Regions from separate parts of the Paenibacillus segetis genome, predicted to be linked through region 2. Evidence: riboswitches for the same ligand, from Rfam matches in the RefSeq annotation. Region 2 holds a riboswitch; the other holds the start of a gene.

Region 1 (3,160 bases), on a different contig from region 2:
GCATCATCGTAACCCATTCCTTTTTAATATCCCAATCATGTCGTGACTTCTGCCACCAAATCAGTGCATCATAATACTCGTCAAGAGGTGAGCTATATCCGAAGATTCCGTGTTCTACCCTCTTCAACAAAGCATCAATGACAGGCTGAGGAGCGCGAAAATCCATATCTGCAACCCATAAAGGCAATATTCCTTCAGCATCAAATCCCAGTCTATTTGTAAGAACAGTCCGATCCCATTTCAATGAATTTGTATTCTCTCTGGCAACGATCTTGTCAAAATCATATTTCATGGTTAACCCTCCGAGTGAGTAAGTTTATTAAGTCTCAAAATCATACTGTTATTCAGTATAACTTATTATGAACAAACAGAAAAAACTAAGTCGATCCATTTACGGATTCAAGGGGCATTGAATTACATTTGAAAAAGTTTGTAGGCAATATAAGCGGCAACGATCCAAATGATGATCGCGGAAATTTTATTAATGATGAGCATGATTTTTCCGTTGGTATCTATTTGCCCTACGAGCTTGCCTGCAAAGGCAATACTAGAGAACCACAGCCAAGAGACAAGGATTGTCGCACATGCAAATATAACTTTGTCTATTCCGGCATAGTTAAGAGAGCTGGTGCCAATGACTCCAATCGTATCCATTATGGCGTGCGGATTTAATAAAGATACGGACAAGGCAAATAGGATTTGTTTCTTGGAGGATAAAGGGGTAGCATCTTGCTCCAACTTGGATGGCTTACTTCTCCAGATCGACCATCCCATATATAGAAGAAAGAGAAGTCCAATGCTAAATAAAGCGGTTTGTAATGCGGGAATTGCAAATACGATGACAGAGACTCCTAAAATAGCTAATAAAATAAGAAAGGTATCACATAGTGATGCTGTAACAATAACAGGAATGGCTTTCTTAAAATTAGGTTGGGATGCTCCTTGGTTAAATACAAAAACATTTTGTGCTCCAAGAGGAAGAATTAACCCTAGAGCCAATGCTATTCCGTGGAATAGTGCAGTTAACATAGCTTGTGCCTCCGATTTTGGTAATAAGTTCTGATTATAAGGCACGTGCGATTATTTGTGCAATATTAGAATTTTTCTATATCTAAAGTAGCAGTACCTACAGCCAAATGTTTTGAAATTCATGAAAACTAATTTAAATTACCTAGTACGATATCATACCAACTGATCATGCGATGAGATGTATGGTTATGTTACTGTGAGAAATGTACTTAAAATTGAATAGGCAAACCTATGGAAATGTAGGGACGCAAAGCTAAAGGGACTAAGGTTAATTAAACTTCGTAACGATGTCAGCCAGCTGCCAAAGAGTATATTATGCTTTTTGTTATTTGAAGTTTATTAAAAGTGAAGTTTTCATTTTTAATAGACTTTGTGTGCAATCGGGCTACTCTTCAGGGTAGTTTTTTTTGCGCCTGTTTTAGGTTATTCGTCATAACTATCATTCATCAGGAGGAAAAAGTATGAAGAAAATGATTGCAATCGCCACATCGGCAGCGCTACTAGTTAGTTTGTCGAGTGAGGCGGGGTTTGTTGCAGCAAGTGAAATACATAACACAAATGTGACGAAAAGCGTGTTGGAAAGTAGCTTAACTCTAGCCAGCTTGGCAACGGTTAAGCCATTTGATTTGTATGGGAAGGACGTTTTAAGTGCTTATAATGAAGTATTTAAAATGAATAATGTAAATATTAAATCGATCACGAATAATGGTGGTAACTATTCAGGTTCTCCTATAAATAAGGCGATCGATGGCGATATGAATACGCACTGGGAGACAGGTAAACCGAATACTTCAACATTTACGAATGAGGTCGTATTTCTGTTAAATGAATCAACTACATTAAATAGAATCGTATATGCAGCTAGACAATCTAGTGCCAAAGGCAAGGGATTTGCCCAAGAGTTCGAAATTTACAGCTCGATGACGGATGCAGGCGATGATTTCAGTTTAGTATCCACGGGAGAATATACAGGTTCAACAGGCGATATAGTTGAAATTAAATTTGCGCCGGCAACGTTTAAGCGAATCAAATTTGTCTACAAAAAAGCGAATCAGGACTGGGCAAGTGGGGCTGAATTTGCTTTTTATAAAGAAGATGCCGTATCGGACAAATTAAATTACTTATTTACCGATGATACATATAGTCAAGTGAGTGAAGAGTTTAATACAGTAGACAAACTAATAACTTTGGAGAATGAAGTGAAGGCACATCCTCTATACGCTCAATTTACAGCAGAAATAGAGAATGCCAAAATACTTTTAGCAAGCAATCCAATAGCATCAACTACAGCAAAGGTTTCTACCCTTAAAAGTTATGGCACGGAATATGAGGCGGCTTATAGCGAAGCCTATCGTATGCCGAATTCCAATGTATCCAAAGTAACGACAAATGGCGGAAGCTACCCGGGCACGAAACCAGAATACATGCTCGATGATCTGCCAAACACACATTGGGAGACTAATAAAAACAATGATGATACCTTCACGAATGAAGTTGTATTTGAATTAACGAATGCTGAAGTGCTGGACAGAGTAGCCTTTCTAGCTAGAGACAATCGGAAAGGATTCCCGGAGGCGTTCGAGATCTATGCATCAGAGACGAGTAAAGGAGACACATTTAAGCTTGTTTCTAGCGGAACTGCGGTTAGTACAAATGATTTTCTGCAATTCAAGTTCGAACCAACAAAGTTTAAGCGAGTAAAATTTAAGTTCACAAAAGCCAATATTAACAGACCGTTTGTAGCTGAATTTCGGTTTTATAAGCAAGATCAAGTAAGTGATGCGGTCGATGGACTGTTCATCGATGGAACGATGAGTTCAGTAGTTCCCGAATATAATAGTGTGGCCAAAATCAATGAGCTAGAGGAAGCTGCCAAAGCGCATCCATTATATCCTCAGTTCAAGGATCAACTGGATTTGGCGAAGAAGGTAGTAAATGGTGAAGTGCAAACCGAAGGTACGATCATTACGGCTGAACAACATGGCGATATGAAAAAGCATGCGCAGCAAAACTTAAGATTTAACATGGGTACGAATAACCAGCCTACCGGACTTGTGGGCATGCCAGGCGATACGATCAACGTCTATGTGGATGTTGATTCTAACGCTAAAGTACCTTCGTTAATTTTCTC
Region 2 (3,160 bases):
AATTGTATGTCCTCTCCATATTGCCTAAATCCATTACAACACCTGTAGCCATACAGATCTCTAGCAATCTCGGTGGGGAGTCTTCCTTAACTTCTGTGTTCGTGATGATTGCTGGATTTACCGGAGCAATTGGCGGGCCATATATTATGAGACTCTTTAGAATCAAAAGTTCAGTAGGAATTGGGATTGGTTTAGGTACGGCTTCTCATGCACTAGGTACGGCTAAAGCGCTAGAATATGGGGAAGAGTCCGTATCGATGAGTTCAGTTGCCATGACCGTATGCGCAATTGTGGGCTCTTGTGTAGGGCCATTTGTAGCTTGGATCATGTATTCGTTAATAGGATAGGTTATTAAATCCAGTCTTGTTTTAAAATATCTTTGAGAAATTGGGTATGTTCCTTGCCAATTTTGTCTTCTATTTGCTGAATAAGCTGTTGCTTAACTATGAGTAATCTCTCGCAACACTCCACACCTTTAGAGGTGAGAACAATATGCTTATCGCGCAAATTACCTTCAACATCTAACACCTGAACATATTCGCGAGCTAGTAAACCCTGCACATATTTATGTGTGCCTTGTCTAGATATACCGATTATTCTGCTCAATTCAGCAATGGAAAGTTTTTCGTACACTTCTAACATAGCTAAGATGTGATTTTCAGTTTTGTTAATTTCGTTATCACTCAATTCAGCGATCTTTTTTCTTAGAAAGGTATGCTTTTCACTGAGTAAATCTATTAGATTTAAATGCTGTATATAGTCCTTCATTAAAATATCTCCCGTGTGTTTTTTTTGATAGTATAGAGTACAAAAAATATATTGTCAACTAAGTTGACGTAAAAACCCCTCTTGTGATAATGTAAACCAAGTTGACAAAATTACATTTACAAAGGGGTTTTTAGTCTTGGGAAAAAATAAGAAAGAAGACTTTGTATTTACACTGATGATGTGTGCTTTGATGGTGTTGGGAATGAGTATTTATAATGTGATATTGATAAAGGGATTCTCTAGCGAAGTCATTAAAGATGTATTAATTGGCTATATTCCAACGTTAGTGGTTGCATTACTTCTTGAAATATTTGTTGTTGGGAAGGTAGCCAAAGGAATTGTACACAAAATGATGCGTGACAATGATCCTTTGTTTAAAAGAATAATACTTACTTCACTATTAATGGTGTGTGGTATGGTACTCTTCATGTCGTTTTACGGTGCAGTTACCCATTTAGGGTTTTCATCAGGGTTACCTGGAGCCTATATTTCTAACATAGGTAAAAACTTTATTTTCGCACTACCATTACAGCTGCTCATTGTTGGACCGATTGCAAGACTCTTATTCTCAAGAATGTATCCGGTAAAAATTGCGAGTGCTTCATCGGTTTAGCCTCTCTATAACTCTATAAATGTGTGCAAACGGTGAATTTTTTTGATAGATTCCTATTGTAATAATTGGAATTTATGATACTATGAAACTATCAAAAGCTATTCAGATAATGGCAAACCTATCGAAAGGTAGGGACGCAAAGCTATAGGGCCTTCCCGTATGGATGGCAGCCAGTTACCGGAGAATCAGGCTTTTTTTGTTTGATTGATAATAGAACTTTATACGATAATGGCAAACCTATCGAAAGATAGGGACGCAAAGCTATAGGGCCTTCTAATGAAGATGGCAGCCTGGCCACCGAAGGGAGTTTTATTTATGCGAAAGTTTATTCTATTTATAGCTGTACTTTTGATAGTATCTCCATTGTTTAATGGGACAACAGTACAAGCAGCAGCTAGTTCATGGCTAAATGAATCAGAGATTAACAAAGGTGTCATTAGTGTAGATTACGATGTGAAGGCTACGGTTAAGACAAAACTCTTAATCGTTAAAGGTCAGGATAAATATTCGTACAATCTATCATCGGGCAAGCAAGCAGAGTCTTTTCCACTACAATTAGGCAATGGTGAATATACCGTTAGTGTATTGGAACAAGTCAGTGGAGATAAATATCAAGTTGTGAATAAGGACACGGTCACACTTAAGCTGAGTGATAGTAAGATGGTGTACTTGAATTCAGTTCAGAACGTGAAGTGGAATGATTCAGATCAAGCGGTTCACAAGGCGAAAGAGTTAACGAAGAACTTAAATTCGGATGCTGACAAGGTAAAAGTTATCTATAATTACGTAATTAGCAATATCAAATATGATGATAATTTAGCAGCTAACGTGTCCACAGATTATCTTCCTGAAATCGATCATACCTTATCATCCAAGAAAGATATCTGTTACGGCTATTCTGCTCTATTTGCAGCGATGCTGCGGAGTGTAGACATCCCTACTAAGCTAGTTATGGGTACTTCAAATTATGTGAAATCGTATCATTCTTGGAATGAGGTATATTTAAATAACAAATGGGTTATCGTGGATACAACGGTTGATGCAGGATTGAAAGACAGCAAGACAGCCTTTACGATGATCAAAGAAGCATCCAAGTACTCGGTCTCCAAAACATATTAATAAATATATAGTAGAAGCCTTGAACAAGCGTTCAAGGCTTTTTTGTCGGTTACAGGCTCGGGAATTTCTATAAAAAGAGTTAATCAATTTCCTATTTTTGGATTGAGAGGAAAGTTAAACTTTTTTATCCTGAATAAAAGGAATAATCTAGCTTTTGTCGAAATAGTATTAGATATGAGATTTCCTCCTCTATGATAGTACTAGGTTAAGTGACTAATTGTGCTAGGAGTTGTAGAAATGATTCTCTTACTCTTTCTAATCATAATAATTTTGTTATGTTTCTTATTCATTTTAAGAGTGTTGTTAATGGAAAGAAAAGTACTTAGAAAGCTAGCGTATCTTGATAAGATGACTGGAGTATTTAACCGTAATGGGTTAGATCGTTTCTGGGCCAAATATTCTGGGAAGGGAACACTTGCTGCTCTATTCCTCGATTTAGATCACTTCAAAGATATCAACGACACTTTTGGACATCAAGCCGGTGACTTGCTGCTTAGAGAGGTCGGTCTTTACCTTCAACAATTTAATCAGCAGAATAAGCAAGTATTCCGAATTGGTGGGGATGAATTTGTCATTATGATGGTGAATGCCAACCTCGAAGAAGCTGAAAGTTTAGCAGCGCGAGTGTTAGATAAATTAAGTAAACCATTTGTTATTCAG

What was found. Region 2 has a riboswitch for cyclic di-GMP ahead of IEW05_RS05545 (transglutaminase-like domain-containing protein). Riboswitches for the same ligand answer to the same signal wherever they lie in the genome.
Region 1: it holds a riboswitch for cyclic di-GMP, as region 2 does, so the genes downstream of both, IEW05_RS17070 (NPCBM/NEW2 domain-containing protein) here and IEW05_RS05545 (transglutaminase-like domain-containing protein) in region 2, are expected to answer to the same signal.

What each region holds. Positions count from the first base shown of each region.
Region 1 is NZ_BMFT01000002.1:184,825-187,984, forward strand. It holds gene IEW05_RS17060 (MalY/PatB family protein) at 1-292, opposite strand, end outside; gene IEW05_RS17065 (LysE/ArgO family amino acid transporter) at 415-1,029, opposite strand; cyclic di-GMP riboswitch class I at 1,242-1,335, shown strand; gene IEW05_RS17070 (NPCBM/NEW2 domain-containing protein) at 1,491-3,160, shown strand, end outside.
Region 2 is NZ_BMFT01000001.1:1,256,915-1,260,074, forward strand. It holds gene IEW05_RS05530 (LrgB family protein) at 1-347, shown strand, start outside; gene IEW05_RS05535 (MarR family winged helix-turn-helix transcriptional regulator) at 352-768, opposite strand; gene IEW05_RS05540 (DUF2798 domain-containing protein) at 905-1,381, shown strand; cyclic di-GMP riboswitch class I at 1,483-1,563, shown strand; cyclic di-GMP riboswitch class I at 1,602-1,683, shown strand; gene IEW05_RS05545 (transglutaminase-like domain-containing protein) at 1,697-2,500, shown strand; gene IEW05_RS05550 (GGDEF domain-containing protein) at 2,807-3,160, shown strand, end outside.